One region of the Anaerolentibacter hominis genome, then DNA from elsewhere that is predicted to be linked to it. Evidence: a T-box and tRNA genes for the amino acid it is inferred to sense, from the RefSeq annotation. Region 1 holds a T-box; the other regions hold tRNA genes.
What was found. The T-box of region 1 lies ahead of thrS (threonine--tRNA ligase). A T-box ahead of a tRNA ligase gene usually reads a tRNA of that ligase, here a tRNA-Thr.

Region 1 (10,538 bases):
TTATACCCCTTAAGGTATCTAGGCAAGGAGGTGCTGATATGAAGCAATGTATGGATGCGGATAATTTACATCGCCGTCTGAAAAAAATTATCGGACAGGTACAGGCGATTGACCGGATGGTAGATGAGGACGTACCCTGTGAAGATGTACTGTCCCAGATCAACGCTGCTAAATCTGCGCTGCACAAGGTTGGGCAGATTGTGCTGGAAGGACATATTCAGCACTGTGTGCGGGATGGGATAGAACACGGGGATGCGGATAAAACAATTGAGAGTTTTACAAAAGCAGTAGAACGATTTTCCAATATGACTTAAGTGATGAGAATCCGGGTGCGCAGGCATCCGGATTGTATTTTGGATAAATGCATTATTTATAGCGTCTTTCTTGACAAATGAGAGCTCATTTGTCTATAATTTACTATTATAGCTACCCATACCCGTATGGGTATAGAAAGGCGGTGTACATGAAGAAGCTGGAACGATTTTTAGAATGGGGAGGAGTGAAGAAGGAGATCATTTTTTTGGTGATCTCAGGTGTGTCGCTGCTCATCAGTCTCTTCGATCTGTTCTCCCTGCCCTTCCACGCAGCATGGGCTGCGATAATTCTGTGTGGTGTTCCGATTATATTAGAAGCGGTAATCGGGCTTGTCACCGCGTTTGACATAAAAGCGGATGTGCTTGTATCAATTGCACTGATTGCATCGGTTTTTATCGGTGAGATATTTGCCGCCGGGGAGGTAGCCTTTATCATGCAGCTTGGCGCACTGCTGGAAGAGCTGACGGTTGCCAGAGCAAGAGCAGGCATTGAAAAACTTGTGCACCTCACGCCCAGGACAGCGCGCCGACTGGAAGCCGGAAAAGAGACGATCATTCCTGCGGAGGAAGTCAGGGTAGGGGATATAGTACGTGTCCTGCCAGGTGAGACAGTGCCGGTGGATGGTGAGATTGTGTCAGGAGAAACGTCGATTAATCAGGCGGTTATGACGGGAGAATCTATGCCGGTGGATAAACGTGCCGGCGATGAAGTGCTCAGCGGGACGGCAAATCAGTTCGGCACTTTTGATATGAAAGCTGGAAAAGTAGGCGAGGACAGTTCGATCCAGCGAATGATCCGTCTGGTCCAGTCCGCCGATGCAGGGAAAGCGAAGATTGTAGGGATTGCGGACCGATGGGCTACCTGGATTGTTGTGACTGCGCTGGCCTCCGCGGCGCTTACCTGGATATTCACCGGCGAGGTAATACGTGCGGTCACAATACTGGTAGTGTTTTGCCCCTGCTCCCTGGTACTTGCCACCCCTACAGCAGTTATGGCGGCAATTGGAAACGGAACGAAACATGGATTTCTTGTGAAAGAGGGAGATGCACTGGAACGCCTGGCACAAGTCACAAAGATCACATTTGACAAAACCGGAACGCTGACCTGCGGAAAACCGGAGGTAATCAGCGTTCGGAGTTATTTGCCCGGCTGGACAGAAGAACGGCTATACAGGTACGCGGCGAGTCTGGAGCATTATTCGGAACACCCTCTGGGCAAAGCGGTGGTGTCCGGGTATCAGGCGGACAGTGACTGTGACCTGCTGCCGGCAGAGCAATTTCAGATGATTCCGGGCCGTGGTGTGAAAGGAATCATTGACGGGCAGCAGATTGCCGCGGGAAACCTGGAAATGATGGAAGAAGGGAATGCCGGACCGGGTAAAGAAGAGCGGCTTGAGGCAGTGTATTACCTGAACAGGGGCTGTACGGTTATTTATCTTTCAGCCGGTGAACAGCCGGTTGGTTTTATCGCCCTGTCAGATACACTGAGAAAAGATGCGGGGGATGTCATATCCCGGATAAAGAAAGCAGGCATTGACCCTGTGCTTCTAACCGGCGATCATGAAAATGCCGCGCAAACGATTGCAGAGCAGCTGGGAATAAGCGAAGTAAGGGCGGAATGTCTGCCGGAAGATAAATTAAAATGGATTGATTCCTGTCAGAAAGGACATCAGAATGTCTGTATGATCGGAGATGGAATTAACGACGCGCCTGCGCTGAAACATGCCTATGTGGGAATTGCCATGGGAGGGATCGGAAGTGATATCGCCGTGGAAGCCGCCGACATTGCGCTGATCAATGACGATATCAAAGAGCTGCCTCATCTGATCTGTCTGGCGCAGAAAATGATGCGGACAATCCGATACAATCTCGTATTCTCTATGGCATTGAATTTTACAGCGATTGCACTGGCGATATCCGGCATTTTAAATCCTGTTGTGGGAGCTCTGGTACATAATGCAGGATCAGTCCTTGTGATTATCAATTCTGCTTTTTTATCATGGAAGTAGATAAGACTCCCCCTCTATAGGTGGTGAGTAAATAACAAATTTGTCTTGGTGGGAGCCCAGTCTCCTTCCAAGATAAAGCCTCCAGCGGAATGCAGAGCCGCACAGATGTATGATGTCATGCAAAGCATGATGTGCGGCTCGCAGCAAGTACGCCGAGGCGTACTTGAATAAAGTGGAAACAGAAAGGTTAGACAGAAAACGAGGTGCCGCATTTGCAGCACCTCGTAAATTTTACTCTTATGAGTCCGGTCTTTTTCCATACAGTATTATTCTGCGGCCGGTTTCTCTTCGCCGTCATTATCAGGAACAGCATCTGTCTCATCTTCCAGTTCATCCGTCAGCTGATCCAGTGCTTCCTCAAGAGCTTCTTCTTCCGCCTGCAGAGTTACATAACCCCGATCACCTGCATCGTCATCGTCGTCTTCATCATCCGGGTCATCATCAAAATCTTCATCATACAAATGGTCATTAGCAGCTCTTTTATTCAAAAAGTAAACGACAGCACCAGCAATGGCTGCAACGGATACGGTTCCGGCGACAAATTTGAAAAATTTTTTCATAATCATCTTCCTTTCCAGAAATTAGTATGTTCCTTTTTTTAATTATAATTCCTTTCCTGGAAAAAGAAAAGGAAAATTTCTATAAACTTATGACAAGTATCGACCCAATATGGTATGATGAAACTAGCCTCGAAGAGGCTAGTTTCAGCTTTCCGTAGGCGAAGCCAGAGGAAAGCAACCCGTAAAGGCCACGAAGAGGCTAGTTTCAGCTTTCCGTAAGCGAAGCCAGAGGAAAGCAACCCGTAAAAGCCACGAAGAGGCTAGTTTCAGCTTTCCGTAAGCGAAGCCAGAGGAAAGCAACCCGTAAAAGCCACGAAGAGGCTAGTTTCAGCTTTCCGTAAGCGAAGCCAGAGGAAAGCAACCCGTAAAGGCCACGAAGAGGCTAGTTTCAGCTTTCCGTAGGGGCACTTAATATATTGGGAGCAGCAGATGAATAAAAAGCGTCGAAACGACTGGATTCTGGCCGGTGTCATACTGGCTGCGGCCCTGTTCACCGGAATGATATTTCTCGGCAAAGGGTGGCTTGGACCGGGACAGGAAGCAGTTGTATACATAGATGGAACGGAGAAGGGACGATATTCCCTAAAGGAGGACCGGCGAGAGATAATCTATAGCGGAACAGGAGAAAATGTCCTGGTTATCGAAGCGGGGGAAGTATATATGGAGTCAGCGGACTGCCCGGACAAATTGTGCGTGAAGCAGGGAAAGATCAAGGGAGACGGTCAGATGCTGGTATGTCTTCCGAATAAGGTTATTGTACAGATTGAAGGGGAGTGAGCCTGTGGCGAAAAAAATATCTACCTATGGTCTTTTGATTGCGCTGGCCTTTTTGTTCGGATTTCTGGAGAGCATTTTTCCACTGCCGGTGCCGGTGCCGGGAATCAAGCTGGGCCTGGCCAATATTGTCATTATGACGGCGTTATATCTGATGTCGGCAAGAGATGCGTTTATTTTGATGATTATCCGGATTCTTCTGGCCGGATTTACATTTGGAGGCATGGCGTCAGCTCTTTACAGCCTGGGCGGAGGCCTCCTAAGTTTTTGTGTAATGGCAGTGCTGAAAAAGACAGGTTTGTTTTCTATGCTGGGCGTCAGCATAGCAGGCGGCGTGTTTCACAATGTGGGCCAGCTGCTTGTTGCTATTGTGGTCTTAAAGAGCAGGAGCCTGATGGGGTATTTTCCGGTGCTTCTGGTATCAGGAGTGGTAACGGGCCTGGTGGTAGGTATTCTGAGCAATGAGATTTATAAAAGATTAAAAATATATAATGTGACAGAAAGAGAGGAGAATGAAAATGACATCGAGAAAAGCAAAGGTTGACAGTTTATTTAAACAGGGGTATAACTGCTCACAGGCCGTATTTGCGGCGTACAGCGATCTGTTTGGCGTGGATGAGGAGACAGCGCTTCGGGTTGCTTCTTCCTTTGGAGGAGGAATCGGGCGTATGAGAGGAGCCTGCGGAGCGGTAACCGGTATGTGCATGGTGGCAGGACTGGCAACCGGAAGCACGGACAGCGCGGATAAAGAGGCAAAGCAGCACAACTACGCAGTGGTTCAGCAGATGGTGAATGAGTTCAGGGAGACAGCGGGAAGTATTGTCTGTCGGGAATTGCTGGGGCTGGACGAGAATGAGGATACATCCAATACAAAACCGGATGAAAGAAACAAGGAATTTTATGAAAAACGTCCCTGTGCACAGCTGGTACTGGATGCTGCTGATATTATAGATCGGGTTCTTCTGAAACAGACAGAGGAGTAAATTAGACAGAAAGAAGGAATGACAGCATGGCGCTTGAATTCATACCGGTACAGGGAGAGGCTTCCCTGCACCATCTGGCAGAAATTGCGAATGAAGTGTGGCACGAATTTTTCGTTTCCATTCTGACTCCGGAGCAGATTGATTATATGGTTGAGAAATTTCAGTCTTACCCGGCTATGACAGATCAGGTGGAACATCAGGGATACGAGTATTTTTTTATGAGACTGGATGGAACGGATATCGGCTATACAGGAATCCGCAGTGACGGCGATGAGGGTAAGCTTTTTCTCAGTAAGCTGTATCTGAAAAAAGAGTACAGAGGGAGAGGATTTGCAAGCCAAGCCTTTGCTTTTCTGGAAGGACTGTGCCTTGCGAGGGGGCTGAATGCGATCTGGCTCACGGTAAACCGGTATAATGACCATACGATAGCCGTCTATAAAAAGAAGGGTTTTGAGGTTATGCGGACCCAGGTGGCGGATATCGGCAATGGCTTTGTGATGGATGATTATATTATGGAGAAAAAGCTTAGGGCATAGAGCGGGAGAAGCCTTCCTGCCGGGAGAAAACCGGCGGGCAGCCCCTGCTTGACAAACGATCTGACGATGATATAATTAGTAGTGCAATTTAAATAATAAAAAACGTTGAAGAGAAGAGTAGGACCAGAGAAGAAGTGCAGAGAGGGATGGGTTGGTGCGACATCTCCTTCGGAATGGTTTGAAAACCATCTTGGAGTGGCTGAATGAGCCCGGTGATTCCGTTATCATCTGAATGAAGCCGGGTATTATGATACCAACGAGGGTGGAACCGCGGGAATATTCCCGTCCCTTTTGACAGATTGAACTGCCGAAAGAGACGGGTTTTTTATTGCATGGGAAAGTTCTCCAAACTTTCAACTTATTCCGGCGGAAGAGATTTGTATAAATGAATTTATTATGGAGGGAAATCATGAAGATAACATTAAAGGATGGATCAGTAAAAGAATATGATAAAGAGATGTCCGTCATTGACATCGCGGCTGATTTAAGCGAGGGGCTTGCCAGGGTTGCCTGTGCGGGAGAGATTGACGGCAAAGTTGTGGATCTGAGAACAGTGGTAGATCAGGACTGCCAGCTGAATATTCTTACCTTTGAGGATGAGGCCGGAAAGGCGGCTTACCGCCACACCGCGTCCCATGTACTGGCCGAGGCGGTTAAACGTCTTTATCCGGAGGCAAAGCTTGCAATCGGGCCTTCGATTGACACCGGATTTTACTATGATTTTGACTGCGAAAGTCTGGACCGGGCTGCACTGGATAAGATCGAAGCTGAGATGAAGAAAATTATTAAAGAAGGGAAGGAAATTACCCGCTTTACCCTGCCAAGAGAAGAGGCGATTGCCTTTATGCAGGAAAAGGGGGAGCCTTACAAAGTAGAGCTAATTCAGGATCTTCCGGAAGATGCAGTTATTTCCTTCTACAGCCAGGGAGATTTTACCGATCTGTGCGCGGGGCCTCATCTGATGAGCACCAAGCCGCTGAAAGCATTTAAATTAACCTCATCCTCCGGTGCGTACTGGAGAGGCAGTGAGAAAAATAAAATGCTGACAAGAGTATACGGTACCGCTTACACCAAGAAAGCCGAGCTGGAAGAGTACTTAAATTATCTGGCAGAGGTAAAGAAGAGAGATCACAATAAACTGGGCAGGGAGATGGAACTCTTTACTACAGTGGATGTGATCGGACAGGGACTGCCCCTTCTGATGCCCAAGGGCGCCAAGATGATACAGACCCTGCAGAGGTGGATCGAGGATGAGGAAGAGAAACGGGGCTATATGAGAACCAAGACTCCGCTCATGGCAAAGAAAGACTTGTATGTCATTTCCGATCACTGGGGCCACTATAAAGAAGGAATGTTTGTGCTGGGAGATGAGGAAGATCCGGAGTCAGAAGTATTTGCACTCCGTCCGATGACCTGTCCGTTCCAGTATTATGTCTATAAACAGAGTCCGAAGAGCTACCGGGATCTGCCGTGCCGTTACGGTGAGACTTCAACGCTTTTCAGAAATGAGGAGTCCGGGGAAATGCACGGGCTGACACGCGTGCGCCAGTTTACGATTTCCGAGGGACATCTGGTGGTCAGACCGGATCAGATTGATGAGGAATTCAAGGGATGTCTGGACCTTGCGATGTACTGTCTGCGGACTTTGGGGCTGGAGGAGGATGTGACCTATCGGTTCTCCAAATGGGACCCCAATCATCAGGATAAGTACCTGGGCAACGAAGAGACCTGGAATGATGTCCAGGATAAGATGCGCCAGATCTTAAATCATCTGGGAGTGAAATTTACGGAAGCAGAGGGCGAAGCTGCGTTCTACGGCCCGAAGCTGGATATCCAGGCGAAAAATGTTTACGGCAAAGAAGATACGATGATTACGATCCAGCTGGATATGTTCCTGGCGGAACGTTTTGATATGAGCTTTACGGATGCAGACGGGGAGAAGAAACGGCCTTATATTATCCACAGAACTTCAATGGGCTGTTATGAGAGAACCCTGGCATGGCTGATTGAAAAATATGCCGGATTGTTCCCGACCTGGCTCTGTCCGGAACAGGTAAGAGTGCTTCCTATCTCCGAAAAATACCATGACTATGCGAATCAGGTTGCTGCAGAGATGAAAGAGAATGGCATTCTCTGTACGGTGGATGAGAGAAGCGAGAAGATCGGCTACAAGATCCGTGAGACCAGACTGGCCCGAGTTCCTTATATGCTGATTGTGGGGCAGAAAGAGGAAGAAGAGAAGGTAGTGTCCGTGAGAAGCCGGTTTAAGGGCGACGAGGGACAGAAAGCACTGGCGGAGTTTATTTCTGATATCTGTAAGGAGATCCGGACAAAGGAAATCAGGAAAATAGAAGTAGAAGAGAAATAGAAGTTAGATATTAATCGAGTCATGCAAGCTCACAAACGCGCAGCGTTTATTCGCTATGTGACTGTCGTCACATAGAATTAAAATAGAAACTGCTTCTCCGGAAGCAAGCTTCCGATCGGCGTTTCTGCTTGGATTCTGTGGTGTATATGTTATACGAGTCATGCAAGCTCACAAACGCGCAGCGTTTATTCGCTATGTGACTGTCGTCACATAGAATTAAAATAGAAACTGCCTCTCCGGAAGCAAGCTTCCGATCGGCGTTTCTATTTTAATTCAGCATGACTCGAAGTTATAAAATATCCCTATTGACATATGATGTATGGTACTTTATAATAAATAGTGCTGTGAACGTATTTGGAAAACAAAGCAGAGTGTCCACTCTCACCTCAGCATAAGAACAGAGATGTTCGAGATGACTCGGGTTAATATTCGTAGACGGCAGATGCCTTTTGGAGGTTTTCTGTTCAGAATGGATGTGGATACTTGTTATCCGCATTTTTTTATTTTACTAATATATCCGAAACGCACAGCTCAACCCGGAGATGGAAGAATTTATGGAGGTGCACTACAATTAGCGAATTAATGATTAATGAGCAGATCAGAGACAGGGAAGTCCGTTTGATCGGTGAGAACGGAGAGCAGTTGGGTATTTTGTCCGCAAGAGATGCATACAAACTGGCTCAGGAAGCCAATCTTGATTTGGTTAAGATAGCTCCCACAGCAAAACCGCCGGTGTGTAAAATCATTGACTATGGTAAGTACAAATATGAGCTTGCCAGAAAAGAAAAGGATGCCAAGAAGAAACAGAAGGTCACGGAAGTAAAAGAGATCAGATTGTCTCCCAATATTGATGAGAATGACTTGAATACGAAGGTAAGTCAGGCCAGAAAGTTCCTGGATAAAGGGGACCGGGTTAAGGTTGCACTCCGTTTCCGCGGAAGAGAGATGGCGCATATGGCCAGCGGCAAAAAGATTCTGGATAAGTTTTACAGTCTGGTACAGGATATTTCTGTTGTGGATAAACCGCCGAAGCTGGAAGGAAGAAGTATGATAATGTTTTTAACACAAAAACGTTAACATAGAAGGGTATCCGGTGATACGGATAGTCTGATGGCTCAGTGATGCTGAGCGTTTTACAGAAATTATAAGGATTCATGGCGAATGGCCTCTCCCTGTGGAGAAGGCTGTCGAAGAATAATGAAGGAGGAACCATCATGCCAAAAATGAAGACAAGCAGGGCCGCTGCGAAACGATTCAAAAAAACAGGTACAGGTAAGTTAAAAAGAATGAAAGCATATAAGAGCCATATCTTAACGAAGAAATCTCAGAAGAGAAAGAGAAATCTTAGAAAAGCTACAATTACTGATGCTACTAATGTAAAGAATATGAAGAAGATTTTACCATATCTGTAAGGTTTCAAGGAGGAGTTAAATTATGGCAAGAGTAAAAGGCGGAATGAACGCCAGAAAAAGACATAATAGAGTTTTAAAATTAGCAAAAGGGTACAGAGGTGCCAGATCCAAACAGTACAGAGTAGCAAAGCAGTCTGTAATGCGCGCTCTGAATACATCTTTTTCAGGTAGAAAAGAGAGAAAGAGACAGTTCAGACAGCTTTGGATCGCAAGAATCAATGCTGCTGCAAGAATGAACGGCCTTTCCTACAGCAAATTTATGTATGGTTTGAAATTAGCTGAGATTGATATCAACAGAAAAATACTGGCTGAGCTGGCAGTGAGTGATGCGGAAGGATTTACCGCATTGGCGGAAGTTGCCAAATCCAAAATTGCATAAGACTGAACAAAGAATCAGAACGGGAGCCGCCTTTTTATAAGACAGCTTCCGTTTTTACATACGCAACTTTTTGGTGATATGCGAAGTATTAAGATTGAGAGGAGGGCGGCAGCCGCGGCATGAACGATCGGATTGATGAAGTGTTGGAGCAGTATGGCGATATGGTATATAAGGTCGCCCTGGCACGAACGAGAAAAAAAGAAGACGCGGAGGATGTCTATCAGGACGTTTTCGTTAAATATATGATGAATTCCAAGCCCTTTGAGAGTGAGGAACACCGGAAAGCATGGCTTCTCCGGGTGACGATCAACTGCAGCAATACTCTGCTGACAAGCGCCTGGCGACGGCGTGTGTGTACGATGGATGATTTGAGCAGACTGACGGACGGTGCGCTGGGAGGGATTGAAACAAAGCTGGAGAATGAAACTTACCTGGCTGTTTTAAACCTGCCTGTCAAATACCGGGATGTGATCCATCTGTTTTATTATGAGCAGATGCCGGTGCTCTGGATTGCCCAAGTGCTGGGCTGCAAAGAGGATACGGTAAAATCTCTTCTCTTTCGGGGAAGACGGCTTTTGGAAAAGGAACTGAAAAAATCAGAGGATGCGGATAATTCTGGAAAGGGGCGTGGCTGATATGGCAGAGTGGTCAGAAAAAAACAGTACATTTGATTATGCCAGGGCGATGGACTCCTACAAGAAGGCGAATGACCGGATCGGCGCAGGGGCGTCTCTGATGGAACGGACGAAAGCGAAAATGCAGGAGGCAGAAAGCTCCGGAGAAGACTATGCGCAGCAGCCCCAAACGCATGAGAGAAGGGGTTCGCACGGATACAGAAGGGCGTTCGCAGGAATTTTAGCCGCGGCCTGCCTGGGCATTGTGATTTTGGCAGGTGCTTATCGGATTCTCACTCCGGCCCGGAAGGATGCGCCTATGGAGAATATGGAAAATTCTATTGATCAGAGCAAATCCGAAGCAGACAGCGGAGCCTCTGACAGTGTAACATCAGAGCTGGAAGAAAAGGGAGAACTGGAGCAGGATACGGCTCAGGATGCGGGCAATGTGATGCAGCCCCGGCAGCAGATTGAATTCGGAGGAAAGAGCTACAGCCTGGCGTCGGAGTCTCCGGAAGCGGTTCAGGAGGAAAACCTGACCAGGATAGGCAGCCTGAACGAAGACATGAAGATGGATAGCGGGGAAGGT
Region 2 (10,538 bases), on a different contig from region 1:
ACACCGCCCGTAGACAACTACAGGCGGCGTAATACATGCTTCACTTTATAATATATAGCATTCTTACTTCTCGTTCTTCACTATTCCTTCTTCGTTCTTCATTATCATTATTCATTGCTCTTCATCGCCTCAATTGCACTGATCTTCGTTGCCCGGTTCGCCGGATAATAACCGGAGACCAGTCCGACCAGGATAGCGAAAGCCGATGCCGCCAGAGGCAGCCAGAGCGGAATCACCGAATACTTTGCAGGTCCGGTGGCTTCCAGACCATACATTGCCCCGCCTCCCGAACTCATCAGCGCATCGAATACCGGCCCGCCGAACTTATTGATACAGAACGAGCCTATGTAGCTGAGTACGACACCAATCGCCCCTCCCAGAAAGCCGATAATACCGGCTTCAAACAAGAACAGCTTTTTGATATCCCGGATCACACAGCCCAGCACCTTCATAACACCGATTTCCTTTGTCCTCTCGTAAATAGACATAACCATCGTGTTGGCGATACTGATTGCCGAAACCAGCATGGCTACCGCTCCTACGGCGCCCAGCACCAGCTGGAGCATCTTGGAAGTCTGTTCCATGGGTTCCATCATACTGCTCAAACTCTGGGTCTGGTAGCCCATCTCTTTAATCTGCTCTTCTACATCCTTCACATTCTTAACATTATCCACGCTGATCACCAGCTGGTCATATTCCTTCAGTTTCTTCTGCGCTTTCTTCCTGTCCGCCGCCTTCAGCGTCCTGGTGAATTCCGAATACCACTTTTCAAATGTTCTGGAATCCATATAAATGCTGTAATCAGACTCCGAATAATTGCCCGCCGTATCCAGGAGTACTACATTCTCCACCCGGTACTGCTTCATATTAGACATATCAAAATTAAATTCCCAGTCATACATAGAGCAGATCAGTTTCATCTTCTGGGGATCAAAAGCCACCGGCTCCCATCTTCTGCTTCTGGGATCATTAAAACCCTGGGTGGCAATATAATTACCCATAATAACCGTATTTGCCGCATCCTTTTCATTCGTGGGAAGCTCCCCGCTCATAGGAGCAGGATAGTCAAATTCCCCGAACTTCATCAGATCCACCGCATATACCTGCCCGGAACCCTCATACCGTCCAGCCTCCATTATAAGCGCCGCCATCCTGACCGGCATAACCGCCTTCACCCCGGCGATTCCTTCAATAGAGGTAATCAGCTTGTCATCAATGGTCTGGGTCACGTTCTGGTAGTCGCCTTCCTGGTTCTGGATATAGGAGTTCTTGCTCAGCGTGATCGTCGTCAGACTTCCCAGCTCCATAACCATCGACCGGAAATTGGTGTTCATTCCGATACCGATCGAGATCATGATTACGATAGAAATGGTACCGATTACCACACCGATTACCGTCAGGGAGGTTCTGGCCTTTCTGCGGCTCAGATTCCGGATTCCCATTCGAATCAGATCAATCGTCCTCATATTCGTCCTTTCCCGCTTTCCGTTTCTTCCGGATGATCACAAATGCTGCCGCGCCGCCCACTACTACCACAGCGCCCACGCCGATCCAGATCCACTTTTTACTGGAAGTAGTACCTTCTTCCATGCCCGGGTCCATGCCCGGGTCCATTCCCGGGTCCATCATTCCCGGGTCCATCGTCATAGCCTCTGTAACCGTTCCGGTGAAATCCGTCCGGAATTCAACCGGTGATCCGTTGCTGTCCTCATAGGTAAGAACAAGCGTACCGGTTCCTTCTCCAGCCATCGGTGCAACCACTTCCACCTCATAGGTATCTCCTGCCCCCGGCTCTACATTGCCGATCCAGGTCATGTCAGAAGACGGCTGGAAGAAATCGCTCTCCACCTTAGCAGTAACATTGCTCAAAGCAGCCTTGCCCATATTATAAAAATCAAAGCTCACAGAAGTAGGCTCTCCGGCCACCGGTGTATCCCAGGGACCTACCACGATATTACTTACATTCGGTCTGGCATTTTCTGATACCTGCAGAGAAATTGTCTCATCAAACGTAATGCCGGTATTGAGCTGATCTTTCAGCTGAGGCATCCCCTCATATTCATACTGGAAGGAAATCTTCAGCGGATACGCCTTGGTCGTACAGTCAAATTTAATTTTCAGATTTACAGTCTCATGTACCGTTTCACCCGGTTTCATGGACTTGATATAAAAGCTGTTCGCACCTTCCGACGGTGAAAATACATTTTCCTCGGAAGAAATGGTAACCTTGATGTTATTTGCGGAAATATTGCTGTGTGTATTTAAAATGTCATATTTAAAGGTGAAGGTGTCCCCTGCCTTTAACGTCTGATCACCCAGATCGTACTTGCTTACAATCAGCTTCGGTGTGCCGGACAGCTCATCTGCCACCACATTTCTCACATACAGGGTAGAAGTTCCGCCGTCCACTGCGGTACCGTTTAACGTCTCATAGCTGATGCCCATGGTAATGGTGTTTAATCCGTCAGCCACATCCTTTGAAACATTAAACTTCATTGTAACCGTCTTTTTCTTGCCGGATTTCAGAGATTCAATATAAATGTACGGATCAGAAGATACCGGACTGAACGTATTGGCAGCCAGGCCTGACGGTGTCAGTTTGATCTTGTATGCGTCAGACGTACCTTTATTCTCCAGCACAAAAGACATGACTACCATGCCGCCCGCGTTGGGCGCAGCCGGGCTCTGCTTCACACTCTTGATAATCAGGTCCGGTGAATCCTTGCCGCCTGCAGCGTCGATAATCTCTACATATGCCTTTGCAGTTGTCGTGTAAGTCTTGCCGTCATTATCTTCATAGTCAATATTGATGTTAATTGTTTTTAAGCCCGCAGTTGCATAATTGGAGACCGTGTAGTCCAGACTGACCTCCGTGCTTCCGCCTCCCTTGATCGTGCCCTGGGACAATGACCCTTTTTCATATTCAGGAAGCAGCCCTGCCGTATCTACATCAGGGAGGGACACTTTAACTTTTTTTGCATCCAGATCACCGTAGTTATTGATATTGAAATTCAGTGTCATGGAATCTCCGGGACGGATTCCGCTCTCGTTGTTAATCGCCTCAGCTACCAGATCGGGAGCCTTCTTGGCCTGATCCACTTTAATGCGGAATGGGATCGGAACCTTCAAAGATATGGGAGAACTGGAGGATGAGGCATTTCCCTCAATTTTTAAATACATATTATATGTACCTTTGCCTGCCGTCTCATTGATCTGCATATCGAAATCCAAGTCCATCTGTCCGAACAGCGGCACCGTAGCCTCCTTGCCATACTGCGTTAACTTAAAATCAGATGTAATTTTGGCAGGAACTCCTTCCATCTCAAAGGAAATATACGGATTCGCGATGCTCTGCCCCTGAATCCAGATCGGCAGTGTAACATGTACGGTTTCACCCGGCGTTACAGTCATGGTTGGTACAACTTTTGAATATGTAATGGCTGGCTCGGGTGTGGGCATCGAAGCACTTGCCGTCGCAAAATTTCCCATCACCATCGTCATGGCAAGGAGGAGTACCCCCAGTCTCTTAGCTAACTTCCACTTGTTCATTCTCTGCTCCCTCTACTTTCTCATTGATGACGTCTTGATTTATCTCAATATTCTGAATCGTTCCATCCAGGATATGTATAATTTTATCCGCGTACTTCGCCAGCCGCGGGTCATGGGTTACCATGATGATCGTCTGACTGTTTCGCTTGGCAATTCCCTTAATCAGATCCATAACTTCCATTGTGGTATGGGTATCCAGGTTGCCGGTAGGCTCATCGGCAAACACAATCTCCGGCCTGGTCACAAAAGCCCTTGCAATACCCACACGCTGCTGCTGACCACCACTCATTTCCTTTGGTTTATGGTTCAGACGGTTGCCCAGTCCAACCTCCACCAGAATCTTCCTGGCCAGCTTCTCCCTCTTCTTCGGGGGAACCCGTTTAAAAATAAGCGGAAATTCCACATTCTCCAGCGCCGTCATGGAATTCATCAGATTGTACGACTGAAAAACAAAACCCAGATTATCCTGTCGAAATCTGGCCAGTTTATTTTCATTCATTTTCAGTACGTCCTGTCCCTTTATAATAATCTGGCCGCTGGTTGACTTCTCGATTCCCGCCATCAGATTCAGCAAGGTAGATTTACCGGAACCGGAAGTACCCAGAAGACAGCAAAATTCGCCTTTTTCAATCTCGAAGCTAACATCGTCTACCGCGACAATTTTTTCTTCACCCATCCGGTAGACCTTTCGGACATTTTTTACTTGAATAATCTTATTATTCTTCACTTTTTTTCCTTCTGTCTCCGCCAAAAAAACACCTCCTCCTCTTTGCGATTACGATAAGACGGCCTGCGAAGCATGCCGCCGTTTGTTATGCAGATTGCTCCGTCCCTAATAATATCACAAAACAGCCCGGCATACCATGTGTTCATTATAAAGAACATTACTTAATAATGCGCGGATAAAATTCTTATGATTTTCTTAAGTGAATTTGGCGCAATATACGACCTGAATCACACAAAAATGCCACGCTTCCAGTATATCTCTTATTAATAGGAAAGCAAGGACAAAACATTTACAAAACTGTTAAAAATCTGAGATATTTGTAAAAATTCCACGAAAAAATATTCTTCTTCATGGAGATTTCTTTACCTTCGTATTCTTAGTTTTCATCACCCATCTGCCCATATTATGACAAATTCATGTTTTAAAATAAAAAAAACTAATCTTTCATTTCTTTATAGAAACACTCCCATCCATTTTATTGTAGCGATTGATTGTATCTTAATTGTAAAAATCAAAATGCCCCCTCAACCTGAAACCATTTATGATCAAGGCTGAACTCGTAAGTGAGATAACATGTTCAAAATAAGACGACGATTTATTTCAATTACCATACTTTTGCTTATACCGATTACTGCAATCATGCTTTTTCATAGTAAGCCAGCCTCTGACTGGTTTGATTCACAGACTGGTGTGTACCGGTTTCCCTATGACCGAAACTCACCCGAATGGTTAAACGCTGCTTCTGCCGCTGAGAGGCAGCAGTTATTTGTCATACCAGAAGACCTGCTTCATGATATACCGACAGATCAACTATTAGAACTGGTACTGGCCTATCCGTATAATGCAAATCTATACTATTTCGATACTCCCCTGCAGGGGCTTATACAGGTCAAGGGTATATTCAATGGCTTGTCAGAACTATTAGACAGAGCAGACGCCGGCAAATATATCACGGAAAAATTTTTAGAGATTCCTCTTCCTGAGGAAAACTATACGGCCGGCGATGATATGATTATATTAATGCTTTCCCTCCAGTTCATACAAGCCCAGTTGACAGAATCGGAATATATGAATTTTATAAATAAGGCTGATGAACTGTCACAGGATCAGAATTCCGATTTTAAAACTACACTGCGGGTGTTAAATAATACGCTTCATAGACAGTAATCCGGCAATTCTCCATACTGATTTTCGAAAGAGGTGACACTATCTGAAATGAAGAAATTACTTCTTCCTATCCTATTTGTTTTCATTGTACTGGTAGTTTTTCTGATATACCGTCAGGGAACCTTTCTGCCTGTCTTTCAAAACCGTCTGGAAGCAAAAATGGACTCTTACCATAAAGCACAGCCTCTGGATCTGACCATGCCATTACAGGAAAATGGCTTTGTCCGGTCCCCTCTCATCCGCAAGGTAATCAGCAGAGAGCTGGCATTCGGCGATGTAGCATTTGATCCGGAAGCAAAGCGTTATTACATGGAATATAAATCTCTGGGTAAAGAAGCGTATACCTGGCTTAAGCAGAATCTTCTTCCTTTTCCCTGGATTGAACTCAGGGAAAACGCTGATCTGGTCCAGGACTACGATCTGCAAAGGCAGGACTGGATGAATGCGGATCATGATCCCGGGCAACAGCTGGCAGCCAGGCTGAAGGAATATGCCTTCTCCCACCCGGATACTATCTATGTGTCCTGGACCGGCAATATCCTGATCGACCGGGACAAGGAAGATCTGATTGAGCTGCTCCCTCACGATTCCGTTTACAGGAAGCGATTCGGCATTTTGGACATGAAGGCAGCCAGACTTACAAAAGAAAAAGAAAAATGGCTCACAGAAAATTTAATTGACTCAGATAACATATGTTGGGAGAACAGCATCCCGGTCAGAGATAAAGATGAACTGGAAGAAGAAAGAACAGCCCGCAAAGGCATATCGAATCGTTATGTCCTGCCGGAACCAAGCGGCTTTTACATGGAACTTTCCAGCTATCAGGAATATAAAAATCATTCTGCTATCCTCGTCACGCTATATAACGAAACGGATCAACCGGTCTCCTGTTTTGTGAATATCACTCTGGAATGTGAAATCGACGGAACCTGGTACGATGTGGTCACAAAAGAGCCTATTTACTATGAAAACGGCTGGTTCCGCTATCCGATAGAACCTGGTGAAAGTGTCTGCTGTATCATTGATCCCAAGCGGCGGGGATATGTTATGGAGCCCGGGAAATATCGGGTATCCCAGGTAATATTTACAAATGACGAGGAAGACCTGGAGGGAACGGCGATCGGCAGAATAAGCAGGGAATTTCAAATAGAATAAGGCATCTTGCTCGTCCTCTTTGTGCTTTCTTTCTCCTCGCTTCTGCTTTATAATAGAAGTACGAACAGCAATCAAAAACAAATGAGGAGGGAATAGTTTGAGTAAGGAAAAACCTGTTATTAAGTTATGTAAAAATTGCGGAATGCGGATACCATATGAAGCGAAAATCTGTCCGCAATGCGGAAAAAAGCAAAAAAGCGGTGGTTTTTTTAAGTGGATCATCGCGATTGTGGCTATAATTATTATCGCCGCGGCTCTGGGGGCTGGCGGAAAAGGTGATGATTCGGTCAAGCCTGTCGATGCGCCTAATGTGGCAGACAACAATGCAAAGGGAGATGATAGTTCAGATCCCCTGGATGATGGGAAAGATTCAGAAAGCAAGGTTGACCCGGCAGATGAAAAGGCTGATGCCAATAAGGATGATGACAAAAAGAAGACAGAGAAGAAGGAAGAGAAAAAAGAAAACGATGATTCCAATATTACAATGGGACAGAAAAATGCTGTAAAAAAAGCAGAATCTTATTTACAGTTTACCGCTTTTTCCCGGAAAGGTCTGATTGAACAGCTGGAATTTGAGGGTTTTACACATGAAGAAGCTGTTTATGGTGCAGAGAACTGCGGGGCAGACTGGGCAGAGCAGGCTCAGAAAAAAGCAAAGTCATATCTGGACTTTTCAGCGTTCTCCTATGACGGTTTAGTGGCTCAATTGGAATTTGAGGGATTTTCTAACAAAAATGCTGTGAAGGCCGTGGAGAATTGCGGGGCGGACTGGAATGAACAGGCAGCCTTAAAAGCGAAAGAATATTTAAAATTTACATCTTTTTCTAAAAACGGTCTGGTCGAGCAGTTAGAATTCGAAGGATTTACCCATAAACAGGCGGTATATGGTGCTGAGGCAAATGGGTATTGACGCAGAATAGATCAGAACATAAATATCGATTTTAATAATTAAATCTAATCTGAACCGCTCCTATATCAATGGGAGCGGTTAATACATAAATATCCAGTTTAAAAGAAAAGAGGTAGATATATTTGGATGATTTTCAAGAAAAATTAAATGATTTCTCGGACAGAGTTCTTTCAAGGGCCCTTACGGAAGAAGAAAAGAGTAATTATACCGAAACCTTATTTGATTCAATAAAACACATAAACAGATTCGGAGAAGAGTTCTGGTATGCCAGAGAGCTACAAGTCGTTAGCATATAAACAATGGCGTAGATTTGAAAATGTAATTAACAAAGCAAAAGATGCCTGTTTCAATAGCGGAAACAATACTTCAGACCATTTTGCCGAAGTTGGCAAAATGATAAACATAGGTTCGGGTGCTGAACGCGAAATAGAGGATTATGAATTATCGCGCTATGCCTGCTATTTAATAGTCCAAAATGGCGATCCACAAAAAGAAATAAAGTTGGCAGTAAAGTGAGGCAAACGATCAGCGAACTTGGTGGTACAATGCCTGAAGGCTTGCCTACACCAGCAAAAAGCATCAAACAGGTAGAGCGTGAACAAAAAAGAACTAACAAATTGCACGAAATGCAACACGAAAAATAAAAACCCTTGTAAATACAAGGGTTTTAACAAGCTGCTGACGGGACTCGGACCCGTGACCTCCTCACTACCAATGAGGTGCGCTACCACCTGTGCCACAGCAGCAAACATATTGCGTATGATTTACGGAACAATCACGCATTGCCTATTATAAAGTTAAGTCCCAAAAAAATCAAGAGGTTTTTTCAATATTTTTTAAAACATCACGCAGTTTAATCTTAATCCTCTGCAGGGCATTGTCGATAGCCTTCGGCTCCTTGCCGAGAACCGCTGCGATCTCCGTATATTTCATGTCGTTAATGTAGTAGTCCATAACCTGCTTTTCCAGCGGGCTAAGCCGTTTTTTCAGTTCATCCTCGATTCGGTTGGTTTTCTCCTTGTCCAGCATGATTTCTTCCGGACTCTGATAGGCGTCCAGCTGCTCCATATCCGACAGCGCCACGTAATTATTCAGCGGGCTGTATTTCATCCGGTTGGAAATGCGGATCGCACTGTACAGCTGCCTGGTAACACACAGGTTGGCAAAGGTAGCAAAACTGCTCTCCTTCTCCCTGTTATAGCCCCGGATCGCTTTATACAGGCCAATCATCCCTTCCTGAATCAAATCTTCCTTATCTCCGCCGATCAGATAAAGGGTTCTGGCTTTCTGACGGACCATGTTTTTATATTTTTCCAGAATGTAATCCACTCCGTGTGTATCACCGGCATGGATTCTCTCTACGATCTCCTCATCGCTGCATTCTCTGTATGCCTCGAAGTGCCCCGCCTGCTGCATGTCGTCCTGTACCTCCTCAGTGCTTCGTCTCCTTCAGCCGCAATTCTTCCATCCACCTGGCCATCTCCGGGGAGAGATTGTCCAGCAGACTGTTCCGCTTGCCCGTCGTTTTCGCCAGATACTTCTCACGGATTATCTTTTCACTCTCTTCCAGTTCTTTTTTCAATTCCCTGGCAGATACGCGGGTAGCCCCCGCGCCCAGAATAATCACCTGCTCCAGCCCGTCGGAAGTGGCAACACGCACATTATATTTTCCTTCTATCCTCCGGGACGCCATCTCTATATACTGATCCGCCGTCTCCGCCTCTTTTGTATAGATGATGTGAATGTTGTGATACCGGTATACGCTTCCAGGATTGCCGGGCACCTTGTGGCCGTCAAAGACCAGAATCACCTCATCCTGAATAAAGCCCTGGTAGTTGCACAGGGCGTCAGCAAGCTTCCCTCTGGCCGCCTCCAGATTCTCCTGCGCCAACTCCCTTAAGTCTTCCCATGCAAAGATAATATTATATCCATCTACCAGCAAATAGTTTTTGCCCGCCATTACCTCATCCTTTGCCGTACAATTTCATAGGAGAGTACACCGGCGGCAACAGATGCATTCAGAGAATCTATATCTCCTTTCATCGGAATACGGGCCGCCATATCACATTTTTCTTTTACCAGACGTCCCACGCCCTCGCCCTCGCTGCCGATCACAAGCCCGATCGGCCCGGTCAGATTCAGATCATACATAAGATCCCCATCCATATCCGCGCATACAAACCAGACTCCCCGTTTCTTAAGCTCCTCCATTGTATTGCCCAGGTTGGTGACCTTCACCACCGGCACGTAGTGAATGGCTCCGGCCGAGGCTCTGGCCACTGTGCCGGTCAGGCCCACCGCTCTTCTTTTTGGAATAATGACGCCATGCGCACCGGCCAGATTCGCCGTCCGGATGATTGCCCCCAGGTTGTGTGGATCTTCTATATTATCAAGGAGAATGATAAAAGGAGGCTCCCCCTTTTCTTCCGCCTTCTTGAAAATGTCATCCAGCTCGCTGTAATAGTAGGCTGCCGCAATAGCAATCACTCCCTGATGCCTTCCTGTTTCGGAGATCTGATCCAGCCTCTCCTTCTTGACAAAAGAAACCAGTGTATCCTGTTTTCTCGCCTCCCGAAGAATCGACTTGATCGGCCCGTCCTGGCTGCCGTCCTGAATATATAATTTATCAATCGTCTTTCCCGCTCGGAAAGCCTCCAATACTACATTTCTTCCCTCATACTTCTGTTCATTCACAGTTTCGTTTTCTGCCGGTTTTCTGTCTTCTTTATTCATATCTGATTGTATCACTCCTGTTTTTTCCTGGACAGTTCGCCTTCTTTCCCTTCAAGTACGCCTCGGCGTACTTGCTGCGAGCCGCTCGTCATGCTTTGCATGACATAATACATCTGTGCGGCTCTGCATTCCGCCGGAGGCTTTATCTTGGAAGGAGACTGGGCTCCCACCAAGACAAATTTGTTATTTACTCACCACCTATAAAGGTGGGAGTCTTATCTACTTCCATGATAAAAGACTGTCCGTTTCTTACAGCTTACACTATTTAAATCAAAAACGGAAGGGATTCTTATGAAT
Region 3 (10,538 bases), 1.1 Mb from region 1:
GGAACTGAGCATAAGACCCCGGTAGGCGTACCATTTGGACAGGACACTTTTGCTGGGAGCTGCACCCAGAGTGACGGCTTCCTGAAGCTTATCCGCGATATCTTCCGACACAAAGCTGAGGATGGAGGTGCGGACCATGGAGGCGGATCGTTCCCCATTCGTGAAATGAGTTCCGTTTAAATTCAATCCATATAAAATCAAGCGCCGGAGCGTGTCGAGCCTATGTCCCTGTCCGTCACAGTCAACAAAGATAATATGTCGGTTGTGACGGCTGGTTTCTTCTGTAATCAGCCGGATCTGCCGAAAGAGGAGATTATCCTGCTGCTGTACATAAAAACGAGATTCTTCTTCCGGCTCCAGCCGCAGCCGGAGCGGTGAAACAGAATCGGTGCCGGTATCGGCAAGGTTGTGATCAATCAAATAGGAAAGCGGAAATTTCCGCACAGAATATAATGGAGGTGCAAACATAAAACTCATCCTTTCCCTTTACATGGGACAAGAAAAGCAAGAAATGAAACAAATGTTCTGATTTGGTAAAATGAGCATATCACGATCCAAACATAATGTCAATATTTACCAATTAAATTTTAGCTATTGACAAAATAGGTGAGCATGATATACTGATATCAGAACAGATGTTCGAACAACGGGAGAAAGAAAAGAAAGAACTGATTTGGTACAGAATGGTATAAACTGCCGGGAAAGCGAAGTCACATTCGGCAGCAGGGAAGGAATTAGAGTAAATATTATGATGATTGAACGCGTACCGGAAGGGTATGCCTGCCGCTGCAGGCACTGCGGCTACCGGTTTGATTTTAGAGATGCAGAGAAGTTACAGTATACATATGATAAGGTTTCGCTTGTGAGAGAGGTCTGTCCCCGATGTAAAAGCTCGGATTTTACCAGAGTAAAGAACAACTGGTGTACCAATCCGAACAACGATAAGCGCTTCTTCCATTAGGAGTTCCTGGATATATTGAAATACATATTGCCTCATGATACACTAAGGCAAAGGCAGCTTGTTTATGACTGCTGGTTCTAAGATAAAAAATATGAAAAAGGAGAGTTGCGGGCCATCTGTTTGCTACATCCGTGCCGCCTGGTATTTGTATGAGGAAAAGAAGACGGTGTAAGATATTCCGCAGAGTACAGAAAAATGGAAAATAAGAAGAAATTTGCCTTCATCCTGATGGGCGCTCACTATGAACCGGAGAAGCATCATGCTGATTTTGAGACATGGAAACAGATCACAAGAATCTGTACGGTAAATGACTATGAGGAAGCGAAGAAACTGGTTGTGGAATTGAAAGAGAGTGGGTTCGGCGCTGTTGAGCTTTGCGGTGCTTTCGGACAGGAAAAGGCCAAAGAGCTGGCGGAATTAACAGAGCATAAAGTAGCTGTCGGTTATATCGTCCATGACGCGGATATGGACGAGTTATTTGCCGGTTTTTTCGGCAGATAAGTGTTTATAGGACGGTTCCGGGCATAGTGTAATCACAAAAGGTATCATAAGGTGATTATAAATGTTATGGAATAGGAACAGACCATACTCTGAGGAGATGGCGGGATGTACTCAAGCTGATAACTGCTGTCCGGTTTGTCAGGGACCGACAGGAGCAACCGGCCCTGCCGGACCTATAGGGCCGACTGGGGCAACAGGTGAGCGAGGGCCTGCCGGTCCGGCAGGTGCGAATGGTAATACAGGAGCAACCGGTCCGATTGGCTTCCCGGGAGACCGTGGTCCGACGGGCCCCGCCGGGGCAGCTGGGATGACGGGTGCAACCGGCCCGGCAGGAGAGAGAGGCCCGGCAGGAATGCCTGGCCCTACCGGAGCGGCTGGTCCAACTGGAGCCATGGGAAATACGGGAGCGACCGGTCCAAGAGGCTTTACTGGCCCTACGGGAACCACTGGTCCTGCCGGAGAGCAGGGAGTACCAGGCCCTACCGGTCCTGCCGGAAGTACAGGTGAGAGAGGAATGCCTGGACCGGTTGGTGCGACAGGCCCTACCGGACCCGCGGGAAATACAGGGGCAACCGGACCGAGAGGCTTTACCGGCCCTACGGGAGCCACTGGTCCTGCTGGGGAGAGGGGAGTACCAGGCCCCACCGGCCCAGTTGGTTATCCCGGGGGAAGAGGTTCAGCAGGTCCTGCGGGCCCAACGGGCCCTACCGGAGCTACGGGAAATACAGGAGCCACCGGTCCGACTGGCCCAACTGGTTCTGTGGGAGCCACTGGTCCTGCCGGAGAGCGGGGAGTACCAGGCCCTACCGGCCCGATTGGTTTTCCGGGAGACCGCGGCCCTACTGGAGCTACCGGTCCTGCTGGTGCAAATGGAGTAACCGGCCCAACGGGCCCTGCCGGAGCTACGGGAAATACAGGTGCCACCGGCCCTACTGGAGCCACGGGCCCAACAGGAGCCACCGGTCCGGAGGGAACAGTACCAAATGATATCTTCGCCTCGTTTATCAATTACGGGGCGCAATTTACGAACGCCGAGTTAATGCCCATGAGAACTGCGGTTGCAGACCCTACCGGTAATATTGTATTGACAGATCCAACCCGTATTACGCTGGCTCCCGGAATCTATGCCATTTTTTATGAAGTAACAGCACTGTATTTGGAAAATGGGTTTATGCAGGTAACCCCTTATTATAATAACAGCGCTCATATCGAGTATGGGATTTATTTCATGAAGAATGCAGATGGAAGGGCAAGTGCCGTCGGTTCTGTCTCTTTTATTATTGAGGTACCCAGCCAGACTGTCTTTAATCTGACATTTAACAGTCCTGTGCCGACAACCGAGGGAACCCTCACACTGGCAATTTATAAGCTGAGAAGATAAACCGGAGAGTTCTGTTCTTACACAGGAAAGTGTGGAGAACGTTCCTGTGTAAAAAGAAACCCCTGTCTTTTGCCATACAAAAGACAGGGGTTAATGAAAGCTGGAAAAGGGACTTGAACCCTCGACCTACGCATTACGAGTGCGTCGCTCTACCATCTGAGCTATTCCAGCACAAATTGTACACATTTAATTCATTTATGCATTGGTCATTCTACCATATAAAAAGTAAAAGATCAATATATAAAATGATCTCATAGAGTACCTTTTTGGAAAAATGTTGGAACAGCATCACCAGATAACACTGAAGATGTCCGTCAGGATGGTGTAACAAAAGAATTTCGCCCGTTTTTATTGACTTTGAAAATTAGAATAGTATATAATTGGAACGAACCTCTGCGCATATAAGAGCCGCAGGGATTCTGGAAAAATCTGAATTTTACCCGGCTGTGAGGCAGGGTTAAAATACAGTACATAAAATTTCGGAACAAAAGAAAGGAAGTGCACTATGGGTAACCATATCGTATTTGACGAAACCAGACCGCTTGATATTATTCCGGTCGGAAGAATCACAGTTGATTTAAACCCATCCAGAGAGAACTATTACAAATCTACGGCAGATGTAACTTACTTCATGAAATATTTGGGCGGTTCCCCGGGAAATATTGCAGTTGGCACAAAGCGTCTTGGCAGAAAAGTCGGTTTTATCGGCAAACTCAGCCCGGATCAGTTCGGTGATTACATCGACGGTTATTTTAAAGAAGAAGGTATTGACAGGACCTGTCTTACCAGGGCTCCGAAGGGTTACAATACCGGACTTACTTTTACAGAGATATTAAGTAAGACGGAGAGCAGCATTATGATGTACCGTGAGCATGTAGCTGACCTGCAGCTGAGCACGGATGACATTGACGAAGAATATATTAAATCTGCGAAGGCGATCCTGCTTTCCGGAACTGCGCTGTGCCAGAGCCCGTCCAGAGAGGCTATTTTAAAAGCGCTGGCGATTGCAAAGAGAACCAACACAGTTGTTATCTTTGATATTGACTACAGACCGCATATCTGGAAGAATGAGGATGAGATTGCTGTTTATTATTCTATCGTTGCAAAAGATGCGGATATTATTATCGGCTCCAGGGAAGAGTTTTCTCTGACTGAGAAGTTCCTGCTTCCGGGCAACGAGGATGATAAGGTGAGCGCTGAATACTGGTTTAATCAGGGCGCGAAAGCTGTTATTATCAAGCATGGCAAAGAGGGCTCCGATGCTTACTTCTCCAACGGAGAATCTTATCGGGCAAAACCGTTCCCGGTAGAGTTGGTTAAGTCCTTCGGCGGCGGCGACGGTTATGCCAGTGCATTCCTGTGGGGTATGTTTGAGGGGCTTCCTTATAAAAACTGCCTGAGCCTGGGAAGTGCATGTGCAGCTATGCTGGTGGCTTCCGAGAGCTGCGCCAATGATATGCCGACTATTGATAAGCTTCAGGCATTTGAAAAAGAAGCAATTGAAAAATACGGGGATATGGTAACACCGTTATAATGCTGCGGGTTTAGAACAATAGATCTGGCCTCCGGACAATCCGGAGGCCATTTTGTACTTACAAAACCATTCGGCAGGGCGCGCACTCGCGCAAAAGGACAAAGCCAGCTATGCTTTGTTTAATTATAGAAATTGAGGAGAAGGAGAACGATTTATGAGAGGAAAACGAGTAATTCTTATGGCATCTCTGTGCCTAATTTTAATGCTGTCACTTACGGCCTGTCATTCCAGCAAATCCTTTACGTTTCAGATTGAGAACGGAGAGAAGATCCAGGTAAAATTGGATACCACAGACGGCTATGATCTTCTGCAGGAAAGCGGAACAATAACAGTTCAAAAGGACGGCGAAGATATATTAAACGGCGTCTTTTTACTGCCTGACGGATATAGCAGCTATGAGACGGCTATTACATCATCAAGCGAGGTGGATATTTTAGAGGCGGCTCCTGAGGATGCGCCAACCTATTATCTCTATCAATTTGAGGGTGAGGCCGGGACGGAGACAACATTTTTATTCAAAATTGAAGGTGCTGAAACCGGTATGATAATCGGCAGTCTTGCATCCCGTGAGGAAGCTGAGGCAGCATTTGGGTTACTGGAATTTGAAATTGAAAAATAAGAAACATAAGGATGAGAGGAAATGGAGAAAGCAGCAGTACCAAAGAGTTGGAGCAGGGAGACATACCCTCTCTTTATTGAGTCTCTTTTCGCGTTAAAGGATGAAGGATACCTGGCCTTTCAGAGCAGGCTCGTGCCTGGTGTTGATAATATGATCGGGGTACGGATACCGATATTGCGTAAGCTTGCGAAAGAGATTGTCAAAGGGGAGCCGAAGGAGTTCCTGAAACTGGCCGGCAGTACGTACTACGAGGAGGTTATGGTTCAGGGACTGGTGATCGGGCTGTTGAAAAAGGAAGAGGGATTTGATGTCATTCGGACCTGTGTAGATGAGTTTCTTCCCAAAATCAATAACTGGGCCGTCTGTGATTCCTTCTGCGCCGGCATGAAGGTGACAAAATATTTTAAAAAAGATATGTTTGACTATATACAAGAGCTGACATCGGCAAAAGGAGAATTTACAGTCCGGGCAGGTTTGATTCTGCTGCTCAATTATTACATAGAGGATGCTTACCTGCCTTTTATTTTTAAATGCTGTGATGAGATAGGCCGGGAGCGGTATTATGTTCAGATGGCAGCAGCCTGGCTGCTCAGCATGTGTTTTATAAAATATCCGGACGAAACACTGTGCTATCTGCATCAGAACGAGCTGGATGCATTTACCTATCATAAAACCCTGCAGAAAATACTGGAATCTTACCAGGTATCAGATGATACAAAAGTGATGATCCGGGAAATGAAAAAGCAGTGCCGGATGCAGTAGCTGGGAAAAGGCAAAACCAGAATATTTCATACCTTTCGTGGAATACTAACCAGGTAAAATAAATTTCATTTTAGGAGGAAACGATTCCATGAAGAAAAGAATAGTTGTATTATGCGCCCTTTTCTGTCTGAGTATACTGGTTTTAACAGCATGTTCCAAGAAAGAGGATAATGCAAATATGGACCCCAATAAGGATACAACAGAAAATGGTACTGGAACAAATGACCCGAATACCGAGAACAATACTAACGGCAATACCAATGGTGTAAATGGAACAAACGGAACCACAAACGGAACTACAAATGGAACAAATGGCACAAATGGAACCACCAACGGAACTACGAATGGAACAAACGGAACCACAAATGGAACTACGAATGGTACGAACGGAACCACAAATGGTACCACAAACGGCACCAACGGCAGAACCAATAGTACGACAAATGGTACAAACGGTGTCAATGGCACAACAAATGGGACTACCGGAAAAAAGAGTAATGCGCCTATGGCGGATGATGACGGAGATGGTGTTGTAAATGCAATTGATGATGCCGGCGATGAAATCGAAGAGCGTCTCGATAAAGATACGAATACCAGAGTTGATTAATAACATGAAAAAATCCGGGAAACAATTTCCCGGATTTTTTTAATATATATTTCTGTACACGGGCGACTGGTTCCACAGGTTCTGTTTTGCCTTTTTTGCAGCTTCCAGTCTTCGTTTTTCTTCATAATCCAGCCGATACAGATACTGGCAGTGATCCTGATAGGGTATGGTACTGTCAGGATGAAAGCCCAGCTGCTCAATCAATTGGATAGATGGCAGGTTCTCCGGCGTAATCAGAGCGGCAAAATGCTCGATCTCCAGCTTTTCATGACCGTACCAGAGGATATACTCCATACATTCCCTGGCGTAGCCCTGCCGTCTGTAGTTCCGGTGTATCAGGTAGGAAACTTCTATTTCAGGAACACCCTGGATGGAGGTGTTTTGAAAGCCGCAGTAGCCGACCAGTGTACCGGAGTCTTTGAGAAAGATCCCCCAGAGCCCGAAGCCATAGAAGCCGTAGGCTTCCTGAATATAGGCGGTTCTGACTTCTGTATCTTCCTCGGCTGAGGAGACTGTGGCTTCATCCAGAAACGGCTCAATACCGGGATCGTCATAAAGATCATGGAGTGCGGGAATATCCTCAATTCCAAGCTCCCGTATAATCAGCCGCCTGGTTCTGCCTATTTCAATGGGAAGTCCCCAGGCACGCCTGTATTCCCGTTCCATAAACTCAAAGTCAATGTCACAGAAACTTTCAATAAGAAGAGACGCTTTGGAAAGGTCCTGAGGGCCGGAATGGGGGTTAATGAAACCGATGCATTTACAGTTTGCCCGGTAGGCAGCCGTCACACCGTTGCAGGAATCTTCAATCACCATACATTCCTCAGGCTCTGCGCCCACACATCTGGCAGCCTCCAGAAAAATATCCGGTTCCGGTTTGCTGCGCGCAACCATCGTACCGCTTACATAAGCATCTATGTAGGGCTGAAGGTGCAGATCTTCTATGGTATGTTCTATTTGTTCTGCCGGAGAGGAAGACGCAATCGCTATCTTAATGCCGTGTTTATGCAGATCCCGTATCAGATCCACGACGTGGGGGATAGGAGGAACTCCCTGCTCTTTATATAAACGCTCCATGGTGCCATGAGCCTTTAACTCCAGATCCCTCCAGTCCATAGGAATATGAAACGTTTCAATCAAACTCTCGAAAACGGCCCTTGGGGTAGCGCCGATAAAATGCTCATAGACGAACGACGGGTCCAGTTTATATCCAAGGGATGCCATAGTTTCCACATGAGCCTGTGTATGAAGGGGCTCACTGTCAACCAGCACACCATCCATATCAAATAAAACAGCTTTAAATACGTAATCCATAAAAGCAAATCCTTCTCTCTGTATCTTTACTTTTTTACTCACGTGTATAGTATAGCAGATTTACTAAAGTTTTAATAGAAAAAAGATTTTTTATTGTGTTATTTTACAAATTCTTCAGATATATCATGAAAACCGGCTTTATCCTGGATTTTTCCCTGATGCTAATCAGTAAAAAATATGCTAGAATAAAGCCGGTTCATTTCATATGAAGTTTAAAGGAAGGACGTTTGAGGGTAAGAACCTGTGAAGGACTGTGCTTAATCAGCTTTCTGCAGAGAGCAGATTCTCATAGTAGAGTCCGACCAGAAACCACAGAGGGGCATAGTCCAGGCGTACAACACCCTGCAGATTTAACTTTGCCTGGCTGTAATCCCAGGGACAGGCTTCATGGCGTTTTAAAAGCTTGCCGGTGACAAACTCACCGGTAAAAATGCAGAGGGTATAAATTGTTCCCCGAAGCATTTTGCTGCAGTGTTTGTTTTTCAGGCCCTTGCAGACCGGGGAAAGAACGGCTGCCATACCGTAAATGGGAAACATCCAGACGGATGTGCGGCAAAGAAGCTTTGGATCTTCCTTGTGGATGACAGAGTGCAGACCGGTGAAAAAACATTCGAAACACCAGCCGGATAAGCCGCAGCGGAGAAAGTCGGTTGCAAAGCATTTTTTCATAGGTATTGTTCCTTTCTGAGCGTTGATTTCGGTGGCTTTATTCTGTTTCTGTATTAGAGACAGTAACCTTTTTCATAGTATCTGCACTGAGAAAAAGAATATGTAAAATTGATTAAAAAATAGTTTCACGGGCAGGTATGCAAACAATTATATTTGATTGCTGCTTAAGCCGCGGCTGTTTAAAAAAATAAAAAAGACTACTGTCTGTTGGAGGCATATCATGACATACCAGGAAGCGATGGAGTATATCGAGGCTGCATCCAGGTCCGGCAGCGTGCTGGGACTGGATACGATGAGAGAATTAATGGAACGTTTGGGAAATCCCCAGAATAAACTGAACTTTGTACACGTGGCCGGTACCAACGGCAAGGGCTCCAGCGCCGCGTTTATGAGTTTTATGCTGGCAGCAGCAGGCAGGAAGGCGGGACGGTACATCTCGCCTACTATTTTTGAATACCGCGAGCGGCTTCAGATTACGGAGCAGATGGGCGGCCGGATAAACACCCGCTATATCACAGAGGCGGAGACGGCCCGGTATGTGGAGCGGGTGAAGGAGGCAGCAGAGAAAATGGACCCTCAGCCGACTGTTTTTGAGATTGAGACTGCAATGGGATTTCTGTTTTTTCTGGATCAGGACTGTGACTATGTGGTGCTGGAGGTCGGACTGGGCGGAAGAGAGGACGCCACCAATGTGATCAGCACAAGTGTGTGCAGCGTATTTTCCTCGATCAGCCGGGACCATATGCAGTTTCTGGGGAACACCCTGGCAGAGATTGCCTGGGAGAAGGCGGGTATTATGAAGCCGGGAGGGCTGGCCGTGTCCATCAACCAGAAGGGAGAGGTCCGGGCAGTTTTGGAAGAGGAAGCAAAAAAGCAGGAAGTAAGCCTTTATTTTGCCGACCGGGCACAGGCGGAAGTGAAGGCGATGGATATGGAGGAAACCGTATTTTCACTAGATGGCATGGAGAATCTGTCGATTCATCTTCTGGGGAAGAATCAGGTTGAAAATGCGGTGCTGGCCGTGGAGGCAGTAAAAAAATTTCTTCCGGAGATTACGCCCGCCCAGATCAGGGAAGGATTAAATAGCACCTTCTGGCAGGGAAGGTTTCAGGTGATTCACAAAGATCCTTACATCATCGTGGACGGTGCCCACAATGAGGGGGCCTCCCTTGCAATGAGAGAAAATATAAAGACCTATCTTGCAGACAGGCGGCTGATCTACGTGATGGGAGTTTTTGCGGATAAGGACTATGAGGTTATTCTGAAAAACACAGCGGAATTTGCCTCAGAGATTATAACGATACAGCCGGACAATAAGCGGGCGCTTCCCTCGTCTGAGCTGGCAGGGGCAGCACGCCGCTATTGCAGCTGCGTGACGGATGCGAAAGATCCGGCAGCAGGGCTTAAGCTGGCAATCCAGAAAGCCGGAAAGAAGGATGCGATACTCACATTCGGTTCGCTCTCATTTATTAAAGAAATGACGGAGACTGCCGGGATGTGCTACTATAAGGAATGAGGATTGCAAAGGATTTTATAAAATGTTACAATTAACGACGTAATTCGCGTAGATGCAAGGTGCCGGTCCGGCTATTCGGGATTGGTTTTGAGATAAAAGGATGGTATGGATATGATTGACAAGAATAAAATCGAGACAGCAGTGAGGTTATTTCTGGAAGGAATCGGGGAGGATATAGAGCGGCCCGGCCTGCAGGAAACACCAAAGAGAATCAGTACCATGTGCGAGGAACTGTTTGCCGGCATGGAGGATGACAGCCGGGTGCATCTGTCTAAAACCTTTCCTGCTGAGAATAATGAGATGGTGCTGGAGCGGGATATTACTTTTTATTCGGTCTGTGAGCATCATCTGCTGCCCTTCTTCGGGAAGGTTCATATCGCCTATATACCGGATGAACAGGTTGTGGGTATCAGCAAACTGGCCCGCACGGTGGAGGTTTATGCCAGGAGGGCACAGATTCAGGAACAGATGACAGCGCAGATTGCCGATGCCGTTATGGAGTATTTAAAGCCAAAGGGCGTGATGGTTATGGTGGAGGCGGAGCATTTGTGTATGTCCATGCGGGGGATCAAGAAGCCGGGAACCAGGACAGTTACGTTTGTCTGCCGGGGAGAGTTTGAGCACAACAGGGATTTAACGGATACTTTTTTCCGCCTGACAGGCGGTACATCTTT

Region 2: it has a tRNA-Thr gene. The T-box ahead of thrS (threonine--tRNA ligase) is inferred to sense a tRNA for this amino acid. The anticodon was not compared.
Region 3: it has a tRNA-Thr gene. The T-box ahead of thrS (threonine--tRNA ligase) is inferred to sense a tRNA for this amino acid. The anticodon was not compared.

Annotation. Positions count from the first base shown of each region.
Region 1 is NZ_JAWDIX010000001.1:697,237-707,774, forward strand. It holds gene ABCW47_RS03070 (metal-sensing transcriptional repressor) at 39-314, shown strand; gene ABCW47_RS03075 (heavy metal translocating P-type ATPase) at 464-2,323, shown strand; gene ABCW47_RS03080 (hypothetical protein) at 2,590-2,883, opposite strand; gene ABCW47_RS03085 (NusG domain II-containing protein) at 3,313-3,660, shown strand; gene ABCW47_RS03090 (Gx transporter family protein) at 3,665-4,201, shown strand; gene ABCW47_RS03095 (C-GCAxxG-C-C family protein) at 4,176-4,640, shown strand; gene ABCW47_RS03100 (GNAT family N-acetyltransferase) at 4,667-5,176, shown strand; T-box leader at 5,273-5,469, shown strand; gene thrS (threonine--tRNA ligase) at 5,586-7,544, shown strand; gene infC (translation initiation factor IF-3) at 8,127-8,621, shown strand; gene rpmI (50S ribosomal protein L35) at 8,759-8,956, shown strand; gene rplT (50S ribosomal protein L20) at 8,979-9,335, shown strand; gene ABCW47_RS03125 (sigma-70 family RNA polymerase sigma factor) at 9,455-9,970, shown strand; gene ABCW47_RS03130 (hypothetical protein) at 9,972-10,538, shown strand, end outside.
Region 2 is NZ_JAWDIX010000002.1:174,931-185,468, reverse strand. It holds gene ABCW47_RS10060 (ABC transporter permease) at 108-1,466, opposite strand; gene ABCW47_RS10055 (COG1361 S-layer family protein) at 1,453-3,549, opposite strand; gene ABCW47_RS10050 (ABC transporter ATP-binding protein) at 3,527-4,225, opposite strand; gene ABCW47_RS10045 (hypothetical protein) at 4,850-5,443, shown strand; gene ABCW47_RS10040 (immunoglobulin-like domain-containing protein) at 5,492-6,598, shown strand; gene ABCW47_RS10035 (Ltp family lipoprotein) at 6,696-7,508, shown strand; gene ABCW47_RS10030 (hypothetical protein) at 7,631-7,804, shown strand; gene ABCW47_RS10025 (BRO family protein) at 7,773-8,024, shown strand; tRNA gene ABCW47_RS10020 (tRNA-Thr) at 8,182-8,254, opposite strand; gene ABCW47_RS10015 (sigma-70 family RNA polymerase sigma factor) at 8,322-8,924, opposite strand; gene ABCW47_RS10010 (NYN domain-containing protein) at 8,941-9,468, opposite strand; gene rlmB (23S rRNA (guanosine(2251)-2'-O)-methyltransferase RlmB) at 9,468-10,241, opposite strand.
Region 3 is NZ_JAWDIX010000001.1:1,841,849-1,852,386, reverse strand. It holds gene ABCW47_RS08600 (RNA dependent RNA polymerase) at 1-468, opposite strand, end outside; gene ABCW47_RS08595 (hypothetical protein) at 674-961, shown strand; gene ABCW47_RS08590 (DUF6506 family protein) at 1,157-1,462, shown strand; gene ABCW47_RS08585 (collagen-like protein) at 1,524-2,843, shown strand; tRNA gene ABCW47_RS08580 (tRNA-Thr) at 2,942-3,014, opposite strand; gene iolC (5-dehydro-2-deoxygluconokinase) at 3,349-4,377, shown strand; gene ABCW47_RS08570 (hypothetical protein) at 4,532-4,996, shown strand; gene ABCW47_RS08565 (DNA alkylation repair protein) at 5,018-5,758, shown strand; gene ABCW47_RS08560 (hypothetical protein) at 5,847-6,365, shown strand; gene ABCW47_RS08555 (GNAT family N-acetyltransferase) at 6,405-7,679, opposite strand; gene ABCW47_RS08550 (putative ABC transporter permease) at 7,941-8,348, opposite strand; gene ABCW47_RS08545 (bifunctional folylpolyglutamate synthase/dihydrofolate synthase) at 8,569-9,864, shown strand; gene folE (GTP cyclohydrolase I FolE) at 9,976-10,538, shown strand, end outside.